Regions from separate parts of the Kitasatospora sp. NPDC056800 genome, predicted to be linked through region 3. Evidence: riboswitches for the same ligand, from Rfam matches in the RefSeq annotation. Region 3 holds a riboswitch; each other region holds the start of a gene.
What was found. Region 3 has a riboswitch for S-adenosylmethionine ahead of ACFRQN_RS24405 (IclR family transcriptional regulator). Riboswitches for the same ligand answer to the same signal wherever they lie in the genome.
Positions count from the first base shown of each region.

Region 1: another riboswitch for S-adenosylmethionine. It lies ahead of ACFRQN_RS03040 (aminotransferase class V-fold PLP-dependent enzyme); the one in region 3 lies ahead of ACFRQN_RS24405 (IclR family transcriptional regulator).
Region 2: another riboswitch for S-adenosylmethionine. It lies ahead of thrC (threonine synthase); the one in region 3 lies ahead of ACFRQN_RS24405 (IclR family transcriptional regulator).

Region 1 is NZ_JBHUAL010000007.1:9,323-14,297, reverse strand. It holds gene ACFRQN_RS03050 (hypothetical protein) at 1-205, shown strand, start outside; gene trpD (anthranilate phosphoribosyltransferase) at 321-1,397, shown strand; SAM riboswitch class IV at 1,506-1,624, shown strand; gene ACFRQN_RS03040 (aminotransferase class V-fold PLP-dependent enzyme) at 1,676-3,058, shown strand; gene ACFRQN_RS03035 (Lrp/AsnC family transcriptional regulator) at 3,062-3,343, opposite strand; gene ACFRQN_RS03030 (rhomboid family intramembrane serine protease) at 3,385-4,167, opposite strand; gene ACFRQN_RS03025 (hypothetical protein) at 4,369-4,632, shown strand; gene ACFRQN_RS03020 (NYN domain-containing protein) at 4,773-4,975, shown strand, end outside.
Region 2 is NZ_JBHUAL010000335.1:416-5,390, reverse strand. It holds gene otsB (trehalose-phosphatase) at 62-901, shown strand; gene ACFRQN_RS39605 (trehalose-6-phosphate synthase) at 888-2,354, opposite strand; gene ACFRQN_RS39600 (glucosyl-3-phosphoglycerate synthase) at 2,400-3,437, opposite strand; SAM riboswitch class I at 3,549-3,685, shown strand; gene thrC (threonine synthase) at 3,702-4,975, shown strand, end outside.
Region 3 is NZ_JBHUAL010000119.1:8,528-22,921, forward strand. It holds gene ACFRQN_RS24335 (GNAT family N-acetyltransferase) at 1-370, opposite strand, end outside; gene ACFRQN_RS24340 (TetR/AcrR family transcriptional regulator) at 455-1,057, opposite strand; gene ACFRQN_RS24345 (NAD(P)H-binding protein) at 1,162-2,037, shown strand; gene ACFRQN_RS24350 (GNAT family N-acetyltransferase) at 2,218-2,832, shown strand; gene ACFRQN_RS24355 (DIP1984 family protein) at 3,367-3,837, shown strand; gene ACFRQN_RS24360 (DUF6434 domain-containing protein) at 4,179-4,700, shown strand; gene ACFRQN_RS24365 (hypothetical protein) at 4,737-4,877, shown strand; gene ACFRQN_RS24370 (hypothetical protein) at 4,910-5,455, shown strand; gene ACFRQN_RS24375 (hypothetical protein) at 5,516-5,731, opposite strand; gene ACFRQN_RS24380 (hypothetical protein) at 5,773-6,171, opposite strand; partial or broken gene ACFRQN_RS24385 (SMI1/KNR4 family protein) at 6,431-6,721, shown strand; gene ACFRQN_RS24390 (GlxA family transcriptional regulator) at 6,756-7,778, opposite strand; gene ACFRQN_RS24395 (NADP-dependent oxidoreductase) at 7,858-8,823, shown strand; gene ACFRQN_RS24400 (threonine/serine exporter family protein) at 8,926-10,179, shown strand; gene ACFRQN_RS24405 (IclR family transcriptional regulator) at 10,363-11,076, opposite strand; SAM riboswitch class I at 11,279-11,420, opposite strand; gene ACFRQN_RS24410 (hypothetical protein) at 11,506-12,639, opposite strand; gene ACFRQN_RS24415 (BTAD domain-containing putative transcriptional regulator) at 12,970-14,394, shown strand, end outside.

The DNA of each region.
Region 1 (4,975 bases), on a different contig from region 3:
GGGCCTCGGGCGCCAGCTCAAGGACGAGATCTACGGCTGCCCGCCGGTCCTGGTGCTGATCGGCCGGCCGCAGGACTCCTGGCTGGCCGCCTGGAGCCGGGCCGACGCCGCGATCTCCCGTCCGGTGGAGCCGGTGGCGCTGGCCGGGGCGGTCGCCACCCTGCTGCGGGACCGGCTGGCGAAGCGGACTCCGGCCGTCCGCTGAAATCCGCGCCAGGAGTAGGAAAGACAGGGGTAGAAGCGGGCGCTCCGCTCGATAGGCTGGCTCCATCCGTACGGACGTCCCCGGAGCGGGGAACCGACAACAGCTGGAGTCAGCCATGGTGAACGTGAACCCTGCGAACGGCGGTAGCGACCCCGCGCAGGTGGTCCGCACCTGGCCGGACCTCCTGGCGGCACTGTTGCAGGGGGAGGACCTCGACCGCTCGTCCACCGCGTGGGCGATGGACCGGATCATGAGCGGCGAGGCGTCCCCCGTCCAGGTGGCCGGGTTCATGATCGCGCTGCGGGCCAAGGGCGAGTCGGTCGAGGAGATCGCCGGCCTGGTCGACGCGATGTACGCGCACGCCGAGCCGCTGGAGATCCCCGGCCCGGCGGTGGACATCGTCGGCACCGGCGGGGACCGGGCGAAGACCGTCAACATCTCCACCATGTCGGCGATCGTCGCGGCGGCCGCCGGCGCCAAGGTGGTCAAGCACGGCAACCGGTCGGCCTCCTCGACCAGCGGCTCCTCGGACGTGCTGGAGAAGCTCGGGGTGGCGCTGGACCTCTCCCCCCGGCGGGTCGCCGAGGTGGCCGAGGAGGTCGGGCTGACCTTCTGCTTCGCGGCGAAGTTCCACCCCTCGATGCGGCACGCCGCCACCGCGCGGCGCGACCTCGGGGTGCCGACCGCCTTCAACATCCTCGGTCCGCTGACCAACCCGGCCAAGGTCACCGCGCACGCCATCGGCTGCTTCGACACCCGGCTGTCCGGGCTGATCGCCGGGGTGCTGGCCCGGCGGGGCGCCACCGCGCTGGTCTTCCGCGGCGACGACGGGCTGGACGAGCTGACCATCACCACCACCTCGCAGGTCTGGCTGGTGCGCGACGGGGTCGTCACCGAGTCCACCTTCGACCCGCGGGACGTGGGCATCGAGCTGGTCGGCATCGAGGCGTTGCGCGGGGCGGACGCCTCGTACAACGCCGAGGTCGCGCGGCGGCTGCTGGCCGGCGAGCACGGGCCGGTGCGGGACGCCGTCCTGCTGAACACGGCGGCGGCGCTGGTCGCGCTGGAACTGGGCGACGCGCCGCTCACCGAGCAGCTGGCGGCCGGCATGGAGCGGGCCGCGAAGGCGATCGACTCCGGTGCCGCGCAGGACCTGCTGCGGCGCTGGTCGGAGGCCACCAGCCGGGCCTGAGGCGGTAGTTGGGGAGCCCGTGCCGGTACGCCGGTGCGGGCTCCCGTGCTGTCCGGATGCTGGATGCCCGTTTGACCACCCGGTGGACCCGGCCTAGAGTCTTCGCCAGGTCATGAGTGACAGCGCGAAGCCCCAGCTGGCTGTCCGGCAACCCTCCGTCCGTGGCGGGGTGCCCTGGGTGAGGACCGGGTCGTCACGGCAAGCCGTCCGTGCGACAAGCGCGGACGCCCGACGACTAGCACTCCCGGGGTCCCTTGCCCCAGAAGGAGTGCATCCCCATGTCTCTGGCCACCGAAATCCGCACCCCGCTCGCCGTCCTCGGCGCCGACGTCCAGGTCCCGCTCGCCAGCGGTGAGAAGGTCGGCTACGCGGCGCTCGACTACGCGGCGAGCTCGCCGGCGCTCCAGCGGGTGTGGGACGACGTCGCCGCCTACGCGCCGTACTACGGCAGCGTCCACCGCGGGGCCGGGTACCTCTCCCAGCTGTCCACCGACCTGTTCGAGCAGAGCCGCCGCACCGTCGGCGAGTTCCTCGACCTGCGCGAGGGCGACCAGGTGGTCTTCACCCGGGCCACCACCGACTCGCTCAACCTGCTGGCCTCCGCCGTCCCGGCCGGCACCCGGGTGTTCGCCTTCGAGACCGAGCACCACGCCTCGCTGCTGCCCTGGGCGCACGCCGGACTGGACGTCACCTACCTGCGGGCGCCGCGCTCGCGGGCCGAGGCGGTGGCCGCGCTGGACGCCGCGCTCGCCGAGGCGCCCGAGGGCCCCAAGCTGCTCTGCGTCACCGGCGCCTCCAACGTGACCGGCGAGCTGTGGCCGGTCGCCGAGCTGACCGCGACCGCGCACCGGCACGGCGCCCGGGTGGTGCTGGACGCCGCCCAGCTGGCGCCGCACCACCGGGTCTCGGTGCGCGAGCTGGACGTCGACTGGATCGCCTTCTCCGGCCACAAGATCTACGCGCCGTTCGGCGCCGGGGTGCTGGCCGGCCGGGCGGACTGGCTGGACGCGGCCGAGCCGTACCTGGCCGGCGGCGGGGCGACCCGGACGGTGGCCCGGGAGGCCGACGGCTCGGTGGCCGTGCAGTGGCACACCGGCCCGGCCCGGCACGAGGCCGGCTCGCCGAACGTCATCGGCGCCTACGCGATCGCCTCGGCCTGCCGGGCGCTGACCGAGGCCGGCTTCGACGGGCTGGAGGCCCGCGAGCAGCAGCTGATCGCCCGGCTGACGGCCGGGCTGGCCGAGATCCCGCAGGTCAAGGTGCTGAACCTGTTCGGCGAGGGCTCCGCCCGGGTGGGCGTGCTGTCCTTCGTCGTCCGGGACTGGAACAGCTCGCACTTCTCCGCCGCGCTGTCCGCCGAGTACGGCATCGGGGTGCGCGACGGCCTGTTCTGCGCCCACCCGCTGGTGCGCACGCTGCTGGGCGACGAGGACGAGGCACCGTCCGAGTGTGGTGCGCCCGAGCCGTCGCTGCCGGGCGAGCGCAGCCTGAACGCGATCCGGGTGAGCTTCGGCGCCGGGACGCCGGACGAGCACGTCGACCGCTTCCTGACCGCCGTCCGGGAGCTGGTCACGGAGGGCGCGGCGTGGAACTACCGCAACGAGGGCGGGCGCTGCGTCGCCACCGTGCAGGTCGAGCGGGGCCGGCGCGCCGAGGGCTGACCGCTACTCGTCCAGGCCGAGGGCGAAGGCGGCCTCCAGGTCGTGCTGGGAGTAGGTGCGGAAGGCGATCTGGGTCTCGGTGTGGGCCACGCCCGGGACCTTGTTGAGCCGGCCCGGGATGACCTCGGCCAGGTCGTCGTGCCGGCGCACCCGCACCATCGCCACCAGGTTGTAGCCCCCCGTCACCGAGTAGACCTCGCTCACGCCGTCGATGGCGGCGATGGATTCGGCGATCTCCGGGATGCGGTCGACACTGGTCTTGATCAGGACGATGGCGGTGATCACAGTTCGGGCTCCTTTGTGGGGTGCCGCCAGCGTATCGGGCGTCAGCCCGGTCGTCGCGGGGGGTGGCGGACCACGGTGCAGGCGTAGAGGAACCCGGCCGAGAAGCCGATCACGTGGACCAGGTACGCCACCCCGGGGCCGGCCGCGTGCACCGACCACCACTGCAGGACGAACCAGAGGCCGAGCACCAGCCAGGCCGGGAAGCGCAGCGGCAGGAAGAACAGCAGCGGGACGAGGGTGGTCACCCGGGCCCGGGGGTGGAGGCGCAGGTAGGCCCCGAGGGCGGCGGCGATCGCCCCGGAGGCCCCGATGAGCACCCGGGTGGAGTTCGGCGAGTGCGCCTCGGCGAGCGCGAAGCCGTACGTGGTCAGGCTGCCGGCGGCCAGGTAGAAGACGGCGTACCGGGCCCGGCCCAGCCGCCGTTCGACGGTGGGGCCGAAGACCTGGAGGAAGAGCAGGTTCCCGAGCAGGTGCAGCCAGCCGGCGTGCAGGAAGAGCCCGGTGAGGACGGACAGCGCCGGGCGCTTGCCCGGGGTCGGGGCGGCCGGGCAGCCGGGGACCGGGTCGGGGGCCTCGGCGAGCTGTCCGGCGGTCAGCGGCCGTCCGGCCAGCACCTCGGCCGGGACGGCGCCCCAGCGCTGCTCGTACCGCTGCTCCGCGCAGACCCGGGCCTGGCCCGTGCCGTACAGCGGGTTGAGCCCCGCGGCCGGGCCGAGCAGGAAGACCAGGGTGTTGAGGGCGATCAGGGCGTAGCTGACCACGGGGGCGGTCGCCGCCGGGCGGCCGCCCCGGGCGGCGGTGTGGTCGGGGACCGCGAGCGCCATGCGGCCAAGCATCCCTCCGGGCGCCGCAGGTGACACGGCGGTTTACGGCAGGTGGACTAGCCCGGGTGTTCAGGCAACCGGTGGTCGCGACGGTTGCCCCAGGCAATAGGCTTGGGGCGGGCATTCCCGCCTCCCGCCGCCGACGCCGGGGCTCCGGGGGGAGCGCCTGCCCCACCCAGGGACCACCCGAGAGGACCCCCGATGACCGTCCCCGCTCTGACCGCCGAGACGCGCTGGCGCTGCACCCTGTGCGGCAACCTCACCCGCTTCGACGTGACCCGCACCGCGCGGGTGACCGAGTTCCTGCACTTCGACCTGGCCGGCGAGTCCAAGGTCGAGGAGACCGAGGTGCTGAGCGAGACCGTCGAGTCGGTGCGCTGCCGCTGGTGCAACGCGGTGGACCAGGTCGAGCTGGTGGCCCGTCCGGGCGCCGAGGAGACGCAGGCCCCCGCCGACCAGGGCTGATCCCCGCCGCGGCGGCGGGGTGGGTGCGCGGCGCACCCGCCCGCGCCGCACGGGACAATACAGAACAGGACGCACGGAGCGTGCCGACGGGGGCGGCCGCGGCCGTGCCCCGCTGGACCAGGATCGGAGCCGAGGACGTGGTGGACGCAGCGAAGGAGCCCGGCGCAGCCCAGGGGCTTCAGCCCGCTGCGGCCGAGGCCCCGGCCGAGGCTGCCGGGACGGCGGACGGCGCCTCCGGGTCCGCGGCGGAGCGTGCCGTCGAGAAGCTCGACCGGCCGCTGCCCGAGGGCGTGCGCCGTCGGGTGGTCGGCCTGGCCTCGGACGCGCTCGGCGGGGTGCCGCC
Region 2 (4,975 bases), on a different contig from region 3:
GGGGCGGGGGCTCCGGGGTGGGCGGGGTGCGGAGTGGGGGGCTCCGGGGTAGGGCTTCGGTATGGGCTTTGAAGAGATGTTCGTGCCGGGGACCGGGGCTGGGCGGGACGGGGTGCGGGCGGTGCTGGGCGCGCCCGGGGATGCCGTGATCGGGTTGGACTTCGACGGGACGCTGGCGCCGATCGTGGCGGATCCGGGGCGGGCGCGGGCGCATCCGGGGGTGGTGGGGGTGTTGCGGCGGCTGGCGCCAGTGGTGGGGGGCGTCGTGGTGGTGACGGGGCGGCCGGCCGGGGTGGCGGTGGAGTACGGGGGGTTCGCGGACCTGCCGGGGGTGGTGGTGCTGGGGCACTACGGGGCCGAGCGGTGGGAGGGCGGGGAGCTCTCGGCGCCGGAGGTGCATCCGGGGGTGGCGCGGGTGCGGGCGGTGCTGCCGGGGGTGCTGGAGCGGGTGGGGGCGCCCGAGGGGACGTGGGTGGAGGACAAGGGGCGGTCGGTGGCCGTGCACACCCGGCGGACGGCGGCGCCGGAGGAGGCGTTGGAGCTGCTGCGGGCGCCGGTGGGGGAGCTGGCGGCCGGGCACGGGCTGGTGGTGGAGCCCGGGCGGCTGGTGCTGGAGCTGCGGCCGCCGGGGGTGGACAAGGGGGCGGCGCTGACCGGGTTCCTGCGCGAGCGGGGGGCGCGGTCGGTGCTCTACGCGGGGGACGACCTGGGGGACGTGGCGGCCTTCGCCGCGGTGGAGGAGCTGCGCGGCGAGGGCGTGGCCGGGGTGCTGGTCTGCGCCGGCGCGGTGGGGGACGCGCCGGTGCGGGAGCTGGCGGACCGGGCGGACCTGGTGGTCGCCGGGCCGGAGGGCGTGGTGGAGCTGTTGGGGGCCTTGGCGGACGCGCTCACAGCGCGTTGAGCTGGTCCAGGAACCACTGCTGCGGGGGGAGCGCGGTGGCCGCCGCCGCCAGGCGCTTGGTGCGGTCGGCGCGCTCCTCCGGGCTCATGGTGAGGCCGGCGTGGAGGGCCTCGGCGGTGGCGATGACGTCGTAGGGGTTGACGGTGAGGGCGTCGTCCTTGAGTTCGGCGTGGGCGCCGGCCTCGCGGGAGAGGACGAGGGCGCAGCCGTGGTCGGAGACCACCGGGACCTCCTTGGCGACCAGGTTCATGCCGTCGCGGATGGGGTTGACCAGGGCGACGTCGGCCAGCCGGTAGGCGGCGAGGGAGCGCGGGAAGTCGTCGTCGACGTGGAGGATCAGGGGCTGCCAGGCGGGGGTGGCGAACTCGGCGTCGATCTCCTCGGCCAGCCGTTGGACGGCGGCCGTGTAGGCGCGGTACTCGGCGAGGTCGGTGCGGGACGGGTAGGCGAAGGCGATGTGCACCACCCGGTCGTGCCACTCGGGGCGGGTGCGGAGCAGGTGCCGGTAGGCCTGGAGGCCGCGGACGATGTTCTTGCTCAGCTCGGTGCGGTCGACCCGGACGATGGTGCGGCGGTCGCCGACGGCCGCGCGGAGGGCGGCGAGGCGTTCGTCGACGTCGGGGCGGTGGGCGCGCTCGCGCAGGAAGTCGGCGTCGGCGCCGAGGGCGTGGACGCCGAGGCGCGTGGTGCGGCCGTCGACGGTGACGGTGAGCGCGTCGTGGTCGACGGTCGCGCCGAGGAGGTCCTCGCAGCAGGCGGCGAAGGCGCGGGCCCAGCGCTGGGTCAGGAAGCCGGCCCGGTCGGCACCGAGGATGCCGGTGAGGACGGCCCGGGCGACGTCGTCGGGCAGCATCCGGTAGTACTCGGGCGGGGCCCAGGGGGTGTGCGAGAAGTGGCCGATCCGCAGGTCGGGGCGGGCTTCGCGGAGCAGGGCCGGGACCAGGGAGAGGTGGTAGTCCTGGACGAGGACGGCGGCGTTCGGGGCGGCCTCGGCGGCGAGGGCTTCGGCGAAGGCCTCGTTGTAGGCCCGGTAGGCGGCCCATTCGGTGCGGAAGGCGGCGTCGAAGGAGGGCGCGGTGGGGGTCGCGTAGAGCAGGTGGTGGACGAACCAGAGGGTGGAGTTGGCGACGCCGTTGTAGGCGCGGGCGAAGGTCAGCGGGTCGATGTCCAGCATCCGTACGGCCTGGCCGCCGACCTCGTGGCCGGTCAGGTCGAGGCGGCCGTGGGGTGCCTCGGCGGCGGCCCTGCGGTCGGAGTCGTCGAGGGCGGCGCAGACCCAGACGGCGTTCGGGTCGTCGATGGCGGAGAGGCCGGAGACCAGGCCGCCGCCGCCGCGGCGCAGGGTCAGCGTGCCGTCGTCGGCGGTGCTGAAGGACACCGGTCCCCGGTTGGACGCCACCAGGACGGGGGCGGTGCCGGTCACGCTCGAACGGTTGGTCGTGAGATCGCCCATGGTTGGCATGTTGCCGTGGGGTCGGCGTGGCAAACCCGTGCGGCCCTAATGGCGGGCGGCGTACTCGGGGAGGGTGTGGATCGGGGGGCGTTCGAGGGCGGTCACCGGGTGGGTGTGGGCGGTGAAGGCGCGGGTCTCCGGGTCGCGGGTGAACTGGGTGAGGTGGGGGTGGACGAGGTCGGCGGAGGCCTTGAGGCGGTGGGTGCGGTCGAGGCGTTCCAGGGCGGTCCGGTAGATGGTGGCGGCCATCCGGCCGAGGGCCTGGCCGTCCTGGTGGCGGTGGTGCCGGACGCCGACGTCCACCTGGGCGAGGGCGTCCAGGCCGGCCAGCTCCAGGGCGTCGACCAGCAGGCCGAGTTCGACGCCGTAGCCGGTGGGGAAGGGCAGCCGTTCGAGCAGTGAGCGGCGGGCCGCGTACTCGCCGCCGAGCGGCTGGACGAAACCGGCGAGTTCCGGCCAGTGGAGGTTGAGCAGGGGGCGGGCGACGAGTTCGGTGACCCGGCCGCCGCCGGCGGGTAGGACGGCGCCCTCCGACTCCAGCGGGCGGTCGTACATGGCCTTGACCAGTTGGATGGACTCGTCGGTGAGCAGCGGGCCGACGATGCCGGAGACGAAGGCCGGGTCGAACTCGCGCAGGTCGGCGTCGACGAAGCAGACGATGTCGCCGTGGGTGACCAGCAGCGAGCGCCAGAGCACCTCGCCCTTGCCGGGGACGGCGGGCAGCCGGGGCAGGACGGCGTCGCGGTGCTCGACCCGGGCGCCGGCCTCGGCGGCGACGGCGGCGGTGGCGTCGGTGGAGCCGGAGTCGACGACGACGAGTTCGTCGACGAGCGGGAGGCGTTCCATCAGCTCGCGGCGGATGGTGCGGACGATGTCGCCGACGGTGGCCTCCTCGTCCAGGGCGGGGAGGACCACGCTGACCGTGCGACCGGTGCGCTCCTTGGCGTCGAGCAGGGTGCGGACCGGCCGGTCGGCCGCGCTCCAGGAGCGGCGGCGCAGCCAGGACGCCGCCTGCGGGAGGAGCGCGGGAGTCGGTTCGGCGGGCACGGAGATCTCCTCGGCGAGGTCGGTGGGACGGGTCATCTCGCTTGGCGGACGGTCCCGTTCAGGTTTGACGCCTTCGGATACAGTCTTCGTACAGCGGTCGGACCTTTGCACGCCGGGGTCTCCGTTGAGCACCACCACAATTTCACAAGCTCATCCAGAGGGACTGAGGGAACGGCCCGTTGACGTCCCGGCAACCTTCTCGCGCGGCTGTCTGTCGACAGGCCCCGGCGGGACAGGTGCCAATTCCGTCCCGTGTCGCGACCGCGCCACGGGGAAGATGAGGAGAGAGGCCTCGCCATCATGGCTATCGACACTGCCGCACCTGTTTCCGTCGACCTCGGCCCGGCCGCCGCGCTGTCCTGTCGCGAGTGCGGCACCCGCTTCCCGCTCGGCCCCAGCTTCGCGTGCCTGGAGTGCTTCGGCCCGCTGGAGATCGCCTACGAGTTCGGCAGCGAGGGCGCCGAGGAGCTGCGCAAGCGGATCGAGGCCGGTCCGGCCTCCATCTGGCGGTACGCGCCGCTGCTGCCGGTGCCGGCCGACGTGGCGTCCAAGCCGAACCTGAACCCGGGGTGGACCCCGCTGGTGAAGGCGGACAACCTGGGCCGGGAGCTCGGTTTCACCGCCCAGCTGCACGTCAAGGACGACTCCGGGAACCCGACGCACTCGTTCAAGGACCGGGTGGTCGCGTGTGCGATCGAGGCGGCCCGGGCGTTCGGCTACACCACGCTGTCCTGCTCCTCCACCGGCAACCTGGCCGGCGCGGTGGGTGCGGCGGCGGCCCGGGCCGGGTTCCGGTCCTGCGTGTTCATCCCGCACGACCTGGAGCAGGGCAAGGTCGTCATGGCCGGGGTGTACGGCGGCGAGCTGGTCGGCATCGAGGGCAACTACGACGACGTGAACCGCTTCTGCTCGGAGCTGATCGGCGACCCGGCCGGCGAGGGCTGGGGCTTCGTCAACGTGAACCTGCGGCCGTACTACGGCGAGGGCTCCAAGACGCTGGCGTACGAGATCTGCGAGCAGCTCGGCTGGCGGCTGCCGGAGCAGATCGTGATCCCGATCGCCTCGGGCTCGCAGCTGACGAAGATCGACAAGGGGCTCCAGGAGCTGATCAGGCTCGGCCTGGTCGAGGACCGGCCGTACAAGGTCTTCGGCGCCCAGGCGGAGGGCTGCTCGCCGGTGTCGGCCGCGTTCAAGGCCGGCCGGGACGTGATCAAGCCGGTGAAGCCGGACACCATCGCCAAGTCGCTGGCGATCGGCAACCCGGCCGACGGCCCGTACGTGCTGGATATCGCCCGCCGTACCGGTGGCGCGGTGGAGGACGTCACGGACGCCGAGGTCGTGGCGGCGATCCGGTTGCTGGCGCGGACCGAGGGGATCTTCGCCGAGACCGCGGGCGGGGTGACCGTCGGCGTGCTGAAGAAGCTGGTCGAGACCGGGCAGCTGGACCCGGCCAAGGAGACCGTCGCGATCAACACCGGCGACGGGCTGAAGACCCTGGACGCCGTCTCCGATTCCGGGATGACCGCCGTCATCCGCCCGACGCTGGACTCGTTCCGCGCCGCCGGCCTCGTGTC
Region 3 (14,394 bases):
CCTCGAAGCCGAACCGTACGGCGGCCGCGGCCGCTTCGGTGGCCAGGCCCCGCCCCCAGTGGGCACGTCCCAGCCGCCAGCCGACCTCGACCGCCGGCAGCACCTCCGGCAGGTAGGAGGGCACCGAAAGGCCGGTGAACCCGGCCAGTTCGCCGGTGGAGCGGATCTCCACGGCGAACAGGCCGAAGCCCCGCGCCTCCCACTCCCCCTCCCACGCCCGGATCCCGTCGCGGGTCTGCTGCTCGTCACGGACGCTGCCGTCACGGATCCACCGCATGACCTCGGGGTCGGCGTTGACGGCGGCCATGGGCGCGACGTCCTCCTCGCGCCAGCGACGCAGGATCAAACGGGGAGTCTCAAGCCTGATCATCCGATCATTCTGGATCGCCGAGGGGCTCTCCGCCAGCGTCGCCGGGCACCGAGGGAACTTGTACGAAGGCCGCATCCGGACCCGCTACCGCAGGTGGGCGAAGGCCTGGTCGGCGTCGGCGACGGCCTCGGGCCGCACGTCGCGGGCGCTCCGCCCGTCGGCGATCTTCTGCCAGTTGGCGCGGGCAAGCACCCGTTGGACCGCGATCGCCTGGGCCGCCCTCAGCCGCGCCTGGACGTCCGGGCCCGGATCGAGGGCCTCGGCCAGCGCCTGCTCGTCCGCGAGCATGTACTGCAAGAGCCGCCCCGCCAGGCTCGGCGTGGTGAACACCAGACGGTGGAAATCCACCACCGCTGGATGGTCGTTGAGGCCGGTGACGGGTTCGAACCGATCGAGGCCGTCCAGGAAGTGCGCGTGCAGTGCCGCCATCGGCGAGACGTCGGACGGGCGGTCGCGCACGACGCGCGCGGCCTCGCCCTGGTGGTCCGCGAACCGCTGAAGGACCAGGTCCTCCTTGGTGGGGAAGTACCGGAAGAGGGTCGGCTTGGAGACCTCGGCCACGGCGGCGATGTCGCTGACCGAGACCTGGTCGAATCCGTGCGCCAGGAACAGTGAGACCGCCGCTTCGGCGATGGCGTCACGGGTCCGCGCCTTCTTGCGGGCGCGCAGCCCCGTCGGCTCGATCACCTGAACAGCATAACATTAGTGACCAGGTTGCGTTTTTAACTGAGTAACGATTCCCTGGAAGGGTGACCCAGCCAAACAGCACACGAAACACCGCACGACCCCCCATGCCGCCGGTGCTCGTCACCGGGGCCACCGGCCGGATCGGGCGCGGAGTCGTCGACGAACTCCTCACCGCGGGCGTACCGGTCCGCGCCCTCACCCGTCGTCCCGAAGCGGCCGCGACGCTGCCGCCCGGCGTCGACGTCGTCACCGGCGATCTCACCGTGCCCGCCTCCCTCGACGGGGCACTGCGGGGCGTCGGCGCCGTCTTCCTCCTCTGGACCGCACCGCCGCCGACCGCCGCGGCAGTCGTCGAGCGCCTGGCCGCCCACGCGCAGCGCGTCGTCCTCCTCTCCTCACCGCACCAGACGCCCCACCCCTTCTTCCGGCAACCGAACCCCATGGCGGTGCTCCACGCCGAGATCGAGCGACTCATCGCGGCCACCGGCCTCGAATCGACGATCATCCGGCCGGGGATGTTCGCATCGAACTCGGTGGCCTGGTGGGCACCCGCCATCCGCGCCGGCGAGGTGGTCCGCTGGCCGTACGGCGCCGCCGAGACCGCCCCCGTCGACGACCGTGACATCGCTGCCGTCGCGGCCCGGACCCTCTACGAGGACGGACACGCCGGCGGCGACTACGTCCTCACCGGCCCCGAGTCCCTGAGCCAGGCGGCGCAGGTGGAGATCATCGGGAACGTCCTCGGACGCCCGACCAGGTTCGAGGAGCTGTCGCCGGACGAGTTCCGCGGCGCGATGGACGGAAAGGCACCGCGCCCGGCCGTCGACATGCTGCTCAACGCCTGGGGCGCGACGATCGGAAGGCCCGCGTACCTCACCTCCGCGGTGTCCGACATCCTCGGAGTACCGCCGAGGCCGTTCGCCCGGTGGGTCGCCGACCACGCCGAAGCGTTCAGGCCGGGCCCGACCCCGTCGACCTGACCTTCGCCCGAGTCATCGCCCGAGCCGTCGGCCGAGCCGTCGGCCGGGTAGCGGGGGCCGCGTCGGCCGCCATAGCGTGGCGGGTCAGGACAGCACCGGCCCGGTGGGAGGAACGACATTGCAGGGACGGAACCACAGTTCGCCGCCTACGCCCCCGACCCGGCCGAACGGCACGCACCCGTGATCGCGGTGGTGGCGGAGGCCACCGAGGACGACGTACCCGCGCTGGCCGAGCTGCAGGCCCGGGCGCGCGGCGGCTCGGCGGACGAATGGGCGGACCGCATCCACCGGGCACTTCGCGGTGAGCGCAGCCTGATGGTCACCGCGAAGGTCTCCGGTGAAGCCGTCGGGTACGCGAGTGCGGCCTACCTGCCCGCGCACCCGGCGGACGGCGCCCCGGCCGGCCACTACCTGACCGGCGTCACGGTGGATGCCGCCTGGCGGCGCCGGGGCCTGGCGAGGCTGCTGACCCGGCGCCGGATGGAATGGGCCTGGGAAAGGGAGTCGACGGTCTGGTGCTTCGTCTCCGCCAGGAACCGCGCCTCGCTCGATCTGCACCGGGAACTCGGCTTCGTGCAGGTGGAGTTCGGCGCCTCCTTCCAAGGCGTTGGATTCGCGGGCGGCGAAGGCCGGCTCCTACGGGCGGACCGGCCGCGGACGCCCTCGCCCGACATTGCAGGAACGTCCCGTGAGAGCCTGCCCGAACGCCACGGTCCAGGCCCCGGGCCCATCAGCACCTGCGATGCCACCACGCCAACTCGGCGTCCGCCGTCGGCTCATGATGCGTCCGCCTGAGAAGCACCACGTCCAGGCGATCCAGCTGAACCCGGAGTTCGCCCGCAGCCCTTGGCGGAAGCATGAACAGAGCCTCCTGCAACGCGTCCCGGGCCCGGCCCGACCCACAGCACGGACAGGTGAACTCGGCCTCCCACCGCCTCCATAGGCGCTCGGTGCCGTGGACACGCACGGACCACACGCTCAGCGCCACTGACACCATGCCCGGGGCCAACCGCTCCCGCTCAAGCACACGGACGGCGGCGTTGGCCGCCCCCGAAAGACCCGGGACATCGCGATACCGCACCCAGGGCCTCCCCCAGCCGCGTACGCGCGGCCGAAGTGAAGCCGGTGTTCTACGCGGCATGGCCCCTTCGAATGCACGTCATGGATGACATCATCCCATGCTCCGAGATCGACCCGGTAGAACCCGGACCCGCCGGACATCAGGATTGAAAGATTTCCTGACGGCTTTCAAACGGTCAAAAACCAGGTGCGGATACCCCGGCACACACTCCTATACTCGTGCGAACTCACGGAAAGGAGGTGCAGGCGGTGAAACTTGCCGAGGCACTGGCAGAACGCGCGGAGGCGACGCGCCGAATAGAACAGCTGCGGGCGCGCGTCGTCAGCAGCGCGCGGCACCAGGAGGGGGAGACCCCCGCCGAGGACGCGGCCCAGCTGCTGGCCGAAGTCGGTGAAGTGCTGGACGCCCTGGAAACGTTGATCCGGCGGATCAACCGGACCAACGCCACCGTGGAGATGGGACCGGACGGCACGCTCACCGACGCCCTCGCGCGCCGGGACGTCTTGCGGCTGCGCCACTCCGTGGTCACCGCGGCGGCCGACGCGGCGGCGGGTACCGGCGAACGGGGATACGGCCGGCAGCTCCGGTCCGAACTGATGATGCTCTCCGCACTCCCGGTCGCGGACCTGCGCGCCCAGGCGGACGCACTCGCCCGGGACATCCGCGAGGTCGACGTGCGGATCCAGCGGACCAACTGGGAGGTCGACCTGCCGGACTGAGCACTCCGGCAGAATGACGGGACGCGATGTGGAGCAGGTAGCAGCTTCGGAGGCGTGCACACACCGAGGGCCGGCGGTACTCCGGCCCACTCCTGGCGCGTGAAGAGCAACGCGGGGTTCGACTCCCCACCAACAGCGCAGCTCAGCACCGCGTACAGGTAACAGTGCACATCACACAGCACATCACCATGTGCAGATCCGAAGCGGCGAGGGCGGGTTCGGGGCTTTCCACACCGTGCCACGGGTTTCCCCGTGGACCATCGGACGTACACCACCCCTCCTATCATGGAGGCATGAGTTCGTATACGGGCACTGAGACTCGACCGGAACTGACTACGGCATTGAGTGGGAACGAACTGGCCCGCTGGTACTGGACGCTGGCCGAACTGACCACGCTCGCCCGGGAACTCGGCGTGCCGCGCGGCGGCGGAAAGGCAGCACTGACGGAGCGGCTACGAGCCGCACTCGACGGCGCCGCCCCACCCGCCGCCCCACCCCGCGCACGCAAAGCCGGCCGCCAACTCGCCGCACCGGTCGACGGATCCACCGTCATCCCCGAGGGCCAGCGGTGCAGCCAAGTCCTGCGCGAGTACTTCCGCCGCGAGATCGGCCCGGCCTTCCACTTCGACGCCCACATGCGCACCTTCATCGCCGAATCCGCCGGACGCACCCTGGCCGACGCCACCACCCACTGGCACACCACCCGCCAGGCCGCCGCCCAACCCCAGGACATCGGCCCACAGTTCGAACTCAACCGCTTCCTCCACACCTGGCACACCTCCCACCCGGCCGGCACCCACACCGAAGCCCTTGCCGCCTGGCGCACCCACCGCGCCCACCCCCGCAGCCCGGCCACGGGGTGACCGGCCCCAAGAGGCCGGGGAGCAGGGCTCGACGAGGTGACCGCCATCGAGAGCATCATGGCTGCCGCCGCGCAGAAGCTGGAGGCCATGCGCGACCGGGCAGCACAACCGTCCGCGGTCCACCTCGGCATGCCCGACATCCGACGCGACACCGGACGAAGCAGCGCAAACGTCTAGAGATCCTTCCCATCGGATCCTAAGCTTCGCGGATGACCTATGAAGAGTTGTGCTGGGAACCGATAGCGGCGCTTCCAGAAGGCGAGCCCGAGACGTCCTTCGGTGGGCGTTGGGAGGACCGGCTCTGGTTGAACGTTCCTGGCCCCTTCTATACCGGGATCGCCGATAACTGTTGGACGGGCCGGCTACACGCACCACGTCATGTACTCTACGGCGGCGAGTACTTCGGTGAATATGTGTATCGCCAGCCGGCGACCACGGCCGAGGTCCTGAACCTGGTGACAGCAGCCCAGGAAGATCCGTACCGCGGCTATGCCTGCGACGGCAACAGCCGATGGACACCCGAGGCTGTTCGGGACTGGTGGCTCGACCGTGGGCGGGTCACCGAGTACCTGGAGTCCCTCCTGCCCACATGGTCATCCAGCGACAGGTCTGACGAGAGGGAAGCCGCGGAGGGGCTGAGGGACTTTGCCGCCTACATCACTGAAGGGCTCCGCGCGGACCTCCGGAAGTACCTCTTCCGGCTTCAAGAGGGCTGCTACCCAAAGAACTCCGGACCACTGCCTGAGCTCCGATAGGCAATGACGGCCTTGGGGAGACCGGCCAACGGTGCGAGGGCCAGTTGACGATCGCTGCGATCAGCGGCAGATCCAGTAGCTGTTTCGGGCCGGATGCCTGCGTCGCTGACCGGTCGGGCACGTCACAGCAATGGTGCCGTCCTCGTACGAGACTCGGTCGCCGACCGCGACGAATACCGACCCGTCCAGTTCGACCCGGAAGTCGGGGCGGAGCAGGAACTCGCTGACCAGCAGCATCCGCGGCACCGGGGTGACACCGTCGAAACTCACGCGCATGAGCCGAGCATCGCAGAGGGCACGGCGACATCTCCATGTGCCTACGGACGCTCAATAGCATCCCCTGGAAGGACGAACGGGTCCTCCGGTCCGAAACAGCCGTAGTCCTGCAACGGCATCGGATCGTCGAGCACGACCTGCCTGCGTTCGCCCGCAGGCGAAAGACCATCCGAACGATCAAAAGTCCGTTGGCCGGGAAGGCCGGCGAACGTGTTCGGCGCATCGGCTGCAAGGTGGCCGAACCGCTCCAGCAGGACGAACACAGCTTCATGGACATCGTTGACGATCTCGGACGCGGTCTCCTCGGTGACATCGGGAGACAGTTCGCGATACGCCTGGCGGGCCGAGGCGAGGAAGCGCTCGGGATCAACGATCACCACGTCCTGGCGCGTCCGAACGCTGATCGTCATACCCGCTGTCGGGACCGTCGGTTCATCCACCCCATCAACGTACTCGTTGCCACACCAGCAGTGACAGCCCCCGTCGCCCACCACGCACCTCGGCTCGTTCGCGTGCCATCAGAAACAGGTACTCACGTTGTCGCTCAACGACTTCGTCGGGCGAGACCGATGAGGGACCCTGTTGACCGGCAGAGCCAGTACAAGAGCCGATTCAGCGCCACGTAGTAGTGGAAACCGACCCATCCGTTCTCATTGTCGACGACCTGGGGTGCGCCGTCCCGGCATCCCCACCACCATGGGCGGTAGGGGATTCAGCCGGGCCTACCGTCCCACCCGCCGTGGTGACCTGTTCCTACACGTCATCGAACGCGGCTGCAGCGATCTCGCCCTCGTCGGCATGACCGGCCCTCTCGCCGGGCGCGTGGTCGTCGGCAACGCAGACGGCTTCTGGGGTCCGAACGTCTCCTCGGCCCCGGACTTTCTCGCCTGGTATGAGCGGTGGCTCGATCACATGGCTGCCGGACAGGACAACCGGGCTCCGGGGCTCACCTCGCCCCGGCTCCTCGCTCGTCGATTCGGCGGCGGCTAACGATTCGACGTAGGAAGTCGGGCCTGCCGACTTCCTACGTCGGGCGGTGGTCAGGGTGGGGTTGGGGGCCGGGGTGGCCGCGGAAGGTGGTGCGGTAGGTCTGGGGGGAGACGCCGATCGCGGCGTGGAGGTGCTGGCGGAGGGAGGCGCCGGTGGCGAAGCCGATCTCGGTGGCGATGCGGTCGACGGGGAGGTCGCTGGTCTCCAGCAGGTGGCGGGCGCGGTGGAGGCGTTGCTGAATCAGCCAGCGGCCCGGGCTGGTGCCGGTCTCGTCCTGGAAGCGGCGGGCGAAGGTGCGCGGGCTCATCCGGGCGTGGGCGGCCAGCTCGCGGAGGGCGAGCGGGCGGTCGAGGTGTTGGAGGGCCCAGGCCTGGGTGGCGGCGGTGCCGTTGGTGCCTTCCGGGGGCACCGGTTGTTCGATGTACTGGGCCTGGCCGCCCTCGCGCCAGGGCGGGACCACGCACTGGCGGGCGACCTGGTTGGCGACGGCGCTGCCGTGGTCGGAGCGCACCAGGTGCAGGCAGACGTCGAGGCCGGAGGCGGCGCCCGCCGAGGTGAGGATGTCGCCGTCGTCGACGAAGAGCACGTCGGCGTCCAGGGCGACCCGGGGGTACATCCGGCGGAAGGCCGGTGCCAGGGCCCAGTGGGTGGTGGCGGGGCGGCCGTCGAGGAGGCCGGCGGCGGCCAGCGCGAACGCGCCGGTGCAGATGGAGACGATGCGGGTGCCGGGGCGGATCCGGGCGAGGGCCGCGCGCTCGGGCTCCGGCAGGTCGGCGGTGGCGCGGTGCAGGGCGTACGGCGGGATGACGACGGTGTCGGCGCTCTCCAGGGCCTCGGGCCCGTGCCCGACGGTGATGGTGAAGTCGGCGCTGGTCGCGACCGTCCGGTCCTCCGTCGCCGCGCACGTCACCACCTCGTACGCGCCCGGCACCCCGGGGAAGACCCGGTTAGGGATGCCCAGCTCGAAGGGGTAGACGCCGTCGAGGGCGAGGACGACGACGCGGTGCGGCGGCCGGGCGCCGGGGCCGCCAGAACCGAGGGGACCACAGGGTTCCATCGCAGGCATGGCACGATTCTATCGGTCTTTGGCAATCTTGCCATTTCGCTGGTCAGGGGCGCGGCCGCAGGCTGGATCCATGACCACGAACTCCACGAGCACGAACACGATGCGGGCCATCACCCAGACCGCCCTCGGCACCCCGGACGTCCTCCACGAGGCCGAGGTCGAGCGGCCCGTGCCCGGCGTCGGCCAGGTCCTCGTCGCCGTCCACGCCGCCGGGGTCAACCCCACCGACTGGAAGCACCGCGACCGCGGCTACTTCCTCGGGCAGCCGCCGTTCACGCTCGGCTGGGACGTCTCCGGCACCGTCGAGGCGGTCGGTGTCGGCGTCTCGCTCTTCACCCCGGGCGACGAGGTCTTCGGCATGCTGCCCTACCCGTACGGCGCCGGCGCGCACGCCGAGTACGCCGTGGGCCCCGCCCGGGCCTTCGTGCCCAAGCCCCCCGTACTGAGCCACGTCGAGGCCGGAGCGCTCCCGCTGGTGGCGCTCACCGCCTGGCAGGCCCTCGTCGACACGGCGGGGCTGCGGCCGGGGCAGCGGGTCCTGGTGCACGCGGCGGCCGGAGGCGTCGGGCACGTCGCCGTGCAGATCGCCAAGGCGCGCGGCGCGTACGTCATCGGTACGGCGTCCGCCGCCAAGCACGATTTCGTCCGGGGCCTGGGCGCGGACGAGGTCATCGACTACCGGACGGCCGACTTCGTGACGGAGGCCCGCGACATCGACGTGGTCCTCGACCCGCTCGGCGGCGACGACCGGCTGCGCTCCCTGGAGACCCTCCGGCCCGGCGGCGTCCTGGTGTCGATCCTGCCCCAGGGGATCGACGAGGTGGCCGAGCGCGCCGCCGAGCTGGGCGTGACGGCGAAGGCCCTGCTGGTCGAGCACGACCGGGCGGGCATGGCCGCGATCGCCGCTCTCGTCGAAGCCGGGCAGCTGCGCCCGCACGTCTCCGCCACCTACCCGCTCGCGGAGGCCGCGAAGGCCCACGCCGAGGGCGAGACCGGCCGGGTCACGGGCAAGCTGGTCCTCACCGTCCGCCCGTAGCGGCCTAGCGGCTACCTGGACCCCGGGAGCAGCAGGCGCTCGGGAAGCGAACAGACCGGGGCAGATTCAGACCGAATCGGGCAGGGTGGGACGATACCTGCCATGCCTAGCAAGTCTCCATCGGTCCGGGACGCCGACGCCCCGCCCGACCCGCTCTGCCGTCTCCTGCTCGACCTGGGCGAAGCCCTGCTGGGCGGCGGCCTGCCCGTCCATGAGGTCGAGGACGAACTCCGCGTACTGGGGCGGGCGTTGGGCGCCCCGGAGGTCCAGGTCGCCGCGCTGACCAACGGGCTGTTCGTGGCTCTGGACCCGGACGGCGCCACCAGGTTCCAGCCGCTCGGCGGCACCCTGCGGTTCGAGCAGACGGCCGACGTCCTCGACCTGGTGCACCGGCTGCGGGCGGGCGAACTCGACGGGCCGCGGGCGCGCGCCGAGCTGGACCGGATCCGGCGGGCGCCCGCCCGCTGGCCCGCGTGGGTGGCTGACTTCGGGGCGCTGCCGGTCGGGGTCGGGGTCTGCATCTTCCTGCAGCCGGTGGTGGCGAACGTGCTGGCCGCCGGGCTCGGCTCGCTGATCGTGGTGGGCCTGACCGTGCTCGCCCGGCGGCGGCCGCACCTGCGGCCGCTGCTGCCCGTCACGGCCGGGTTCCTGGTCGCACTGCTGGTCCTGGCGCTCGCGCGGGCCTCGCTGCTGGACGGGCCGCTGCGGACGATCGTGGCCACCCTGGCGATCCTGCTGCCGGGCGGGCTGCTGGTCACCGGGCTGTCCGAGATCGCCGCCGGCGCCGCCAACGCGGGCACCGCCCGGCTGGTCTCCGGCGCCGTGCAGCTGACGCTGTTCCTCGCCGGGGTGGCCGCGGCCGCGACCGCGATCGGCATGCCGTCCACCGCGCTGGCCAACGTGCAGGTGGCCAAGCCGAGCTGGTGGGTGATCGCGCTGGGGCTGGCGATCGCGGTGGCCGGGGTGGTGGTCAACGTCCACACCCCGCCCTCGGCCATCCCGTGGATCGTCGCGGTGATCGCGGTGAGTGTCACCGCCCAGGTGGCGGTGGGGTCGGTGCACGGCGCGGCGATCGGCGGCCTGGCCGGTGCCGTGGCCGCCGCGGTCGCGGCCACCCTGGTGCACTGGCTGCCGGGCGGTCCGCTCTGGCAGGTGCTCTACCTCCCGGCGTTCTGGATCGTCGTGCCGGGCTCCTTCGGTCTGCTGAACACCGCGCAGATCGAGGTCGGCAACGGGGCGCAGTCGCTGCTGGCGGCCGTCTCGGCGGTCTTCGGGGTGTCGATCGGCACACTGATCGGCGCGGTGATCAGCCGGATCCCCCGCCCCAGCCTCACCGGCCTGCCGCACCGGGCCTGAGCCGGTCGGAACCAGGCACGAGCCGGGCCCGAGCCAAGCCGGACCCGGGACCGGTAGGGGCCGGAACCGGGCCCCGGGGCGCGCGGAGGTGCGCCCCGGAGCCTGGAGTCTCGGAACCCGAGGTTCGGAACCCGTGACCAGGGAACCCCGGAACCTCGGAATCCGAGAGCCTCGGAACCCCCGTCAGGGCTGGCGCAGGGCCTCGGTGAGCCGGTGGGCCGCCTCGACGACGGCCTGGGAGAGCTGGGCGCCGGGGTGGCGGCTGAGCCGTTCGATCGGCCCGGAGACCGTGACGGCGGCCACCACCCGGTTGGACTGGCCGCGGACGGGCGCGGCCACGGAGGCGACCCCGACCTCGCGCTCGCCGACGGACTGGGCCCAGCCGCGGCGCCGCACGCCGCTCAGCGCGGTGGCGGTGAAGCGGGCCCCTTGCAGGCCGCGGTGGAGGCGCTCGGGTTCCTCCCAGGCGAGCAGGATCTGGGCGGCGGAGCCGACCTTCATGGGGAGGGTGACCCCCACCGGAACGGTGTCGCGCAGGCCGGTGAGCCGCTCGGCGGCGGCCACGCAGATGCGGACCTCGCCCTGCCGCCGGTAGAGCTGGGCGCTCTCGCCGGTGGCGTCCCGCAGCTGGGCGAGGACCGAGCCGGCCGCGGCCAGCAGCCGGTCCTCACCGGCGGCCGCCGAGAGCTCGCCGAGGCGGGGGCCGAGCATGAACCGGCCCTGCACGTCCCGGCTGACCAGGCGGTGGTGTTCGAGTGCGACGGCCAGCCGGTGGGCGGTGGGCCGCGCCATGCCGGTGGCCGCGACGAGGCCGCCCAGGGTGGCGGGCCCGGCCTCCAGAGTGCCGAGGATCGAGGTGACCTTGTCGAGCACGCCGACGCCGCTCGTGTTCTCCATGGGATGGGTACTCCAGTCTCAAGGCCCGGGAGCAGCGGGTCCGCGCTGCTCACGGCGGCTCCTGGCGGGGAGCCGGGGGGTGTGGTCAGCGAGGACAGGCCGGAGAAGTCGGCCGATTGCCTGCGCCGGGCACGAGACGGGTACGCGAAAGGACCGGGGCGGGAAGCGCCCGGGCGAAGGACAGCACAGAGAGCACCGTGTCTCCTCATCTTTCCCGCGCCACAGTGGCGACAGGCCGGAGTTGGCACTGCCCCCGCCAACACGGCGCGTACTTCGGACGCCGGGTCGAACGGGGAGTTGCCGGGGCTTCGTAGGGCCGGTCCCTCCACCCCTCTGGATGATTCGCCAGGAACGATACAAGACATCCGGGGCGGGTCGGCAAGTCCCCCCACCCTCGACCCGCCCTCGGCCACGCCCCGCGGGGCCGGTTCAGCGGTGGCGCGGCCCCGACAGGCCGGTGCACGGGGCCCCGTCCGGGCTGCCGGGGAGGGTCGCGTCCCAGGCGTGGAGGGCGGCGAGGGCGGCGGTGCGCTCGCGGTCCGTGGGCCGGGTGCCCTCGGGGCCGAGCAGGTAGTCGGCGACCGGGGTGAGCAGCAGGGTGGCGTCGCCGGCCGGGAGCAGCAGCGCCTCGTCCCACTGGTGCCGGATGACGGTGCGGCGCAGCAGCGTGCCGTGGCGCGGCGAGGTGCCGTGGCACGGCGGGGTGCCGGCAGAGGTCCGGCGGCGGAGTTCGGGGGCGACCTCGGCCTCCAGGACGGTGCGGACGTCCCGCAGGGCGCCGAGCGGCACGTGCTCGGCGGCGAGGTCGAGGAGGGCGGCGGCCTCCGGGGCGAGCCGGTAGGCGGCGACCACCGCGGCGGTCTCGACGGGCTCGTAGGGCTGCCCGGCGAGCCGGGCCACGTCGATCACGTCGCCCGCGAGGAAGGTGCGCCCGAGCCCTTCCTCGGCGAGGGCGATCAGGCATTCGACGTGGTCGTCGGCGGCCAGGTAGGGGCGGACCGGGACGGTGGCGAGGTCGCCGGGGAGCGCGGCGGTCGCGACCCGCACCTGGTACCACGGGTCGAGCAGCGGGTCCCCGGCCGGCCAGCGCAGGGTGACGGCGGTGTGCCGGGGGCGCTCGCCGAGCAGGGTGACCTCCACGGACTCCACCGGGTGGTCGGTGACCAGCCGGTTGACGGCCTGCCAGAGCGAGGCCTCGGTGGGGCTGACGAGGCTGAGCTCGGCCAGCGGCCGGGGCAGGTCGGGCGGGTAGTAGCCGGCCAGCGGCAGGTCGCGGATGGGGCGGACCCCGGTGGCGTCGGCGAGGTCGCGGGCGACCCGGGCGTAACACTCGACCCGGTCGCGGGCGCGCCGCAGCTCGTCCCGGGCGTGCGCGCCCATCCGGACGTCCTCCCGGGCGAGCGCGGCGAGCACCAGGTACGGGAGGTGGCGCTCGCCCCGGGCGCGGTGGAGCAGTTCGACGGGTCCGTCGGCCGGGTCGACGTCGAGCAGGCGGTGGAGCAGGTCGGTATCCAGGCCGCCCTGCCGGTCCGTGGCCCGGTCGGTGCTCAGGTCCGTGCTCAACGCCGTACTCGGTTCCGCGTTCGGATCCGCTTTCCGGCCGGTGCTCAGGTCGCTGTTCCGGTCCGTGTTCATGGGCGTCCGCCTCCGAGAGCCGTGGGGGTCGCCGGTCGGCGGTCGGGCGACCGGGGACGTGGCGGGTCCGGCGGTGAGGGGCCGGGCCGACTGCGGGCGCCACATCACCGATTGTGGCGACGGCCGATCAACACCGGATCACCACCGGGTCGACGATCTCTCGACATCCCGCCAGGTCCCGTGGGTTGATAGGGACTCACCAATTCGGGGGTGGCACGTGCGGGCGGGGGCGAGCACATGAAGCGGGCAGGTGCAGGAATGGATGATTTCCGGTTCTCGGTGCTGGGCTTGATGCGGGCGCAGCGCGGCGCGACCGTACTGAAGGTGGGCAGCCCCCAGCAGCAGGCGATGCTGGCGGTGCTGCTGCTCCGGCCCGGCCACGGCGCGAGCGCCACCGACCTGATCGACGCCCTGTGGGGCGAGGAGCCGCCGGGCACCGCGATGACGACGGTGCGCACCTACGCCTGGCGGTGGCGCAAGGTCCTGCACGGCGAGGCGCCGGACGCGCCGACCGTGCTGACCTCGGTCGGGGACGGCTACCGGCTGGTGCTGCCCAAGCACGCGGTGGACGCGGCGCAGGCGGAGGAGCTGGCGGCGCAGGCCGAGCGCACGGCGGCCGCCGGGGAGCCGCAGCAGGCGCGCGACCTGCTGAACCAGGCGCTGGAGCTGTGGCAGGGCGAGCCGCTGGCCGGCATCCCCGGGCCGTTCGCGCAGCGGCAGCGCCAACGGCTCCAGGAGCTGCGGCTGACCCTGCTGGAGGAGCGGATCGCCCTGGACCTGGCGCTGGGGCGCTACTCCCGGTGCATCCCGGAGCTGACCTCGCTGACCACCGAGCACCCGCTGCACGAGCGGGCGTACGGGCTGCTGATGCGGGCGCTGTACCAGGCCGGGCGGCAGGCGGACGCGCTGGCGGTGTTCCGGGGCGCGCGTCAGCTGTTCCTGGCCGAACTGGGGGTGGCGCCCGGGGCGGAGCTGGACCTGCTGCACCAGCGGATCCTGGAGGGGGACCCGTCGCTCGCCGCCCCGGCACCCTCCGTCGCGCTCGTCCCCGCCGCGCTCGTCCCGGGCCCGGCCGCCGCCGGTCCGGCGGAGCCGGCCGCGCCCGGGGCCGAGGCACCGGACCCGCCCTCCGGACCGGCGGCACCGAACGCTCCCGCCACCGCACCGGCCGGGAACACCGCCCCGGCCGGGAGCAGCACACCGACCCCCAGACCGGCCCAACTGCCGCCCGACGCGGCCGACTTCACCGGCCGATCGGTCCTGGTCGAACGGCTGGGCAAGGCTCTCGGCGGGGTGCACGGAGGGGCGCACGGAGGGGCGCCCGACAGAAACCCCGGCGCACCGGGCCAGCAGGCGCTGGTGATCGCGACCGTGGTCGGCATGGGCGGGGTCGGCAAGACCGCGCTGGCCCTGCACGTCGCCCACCGGGTGCGCGAGGCCTACCCGGACGGGCAGCTCTACGTCGACCTGCGGGGCGCCGACGCCACCCCGGCCGATCCGGAGGCGGTGCTCAGCGGCTTCCTGGTGGCGCTCGGCGTGCCGGCCGACGCGGTGCCGGAGGGGCTGGACGCCCGCTCGGCGCTGTTCCGCTCGGCGGTGGACGGCCGGCGGCTGCTGCTGGTGCTCGACAACGTCCACGACACCGCGCAGATCAGACCGTTGCTGCCGGGCACCGTCGGCTGC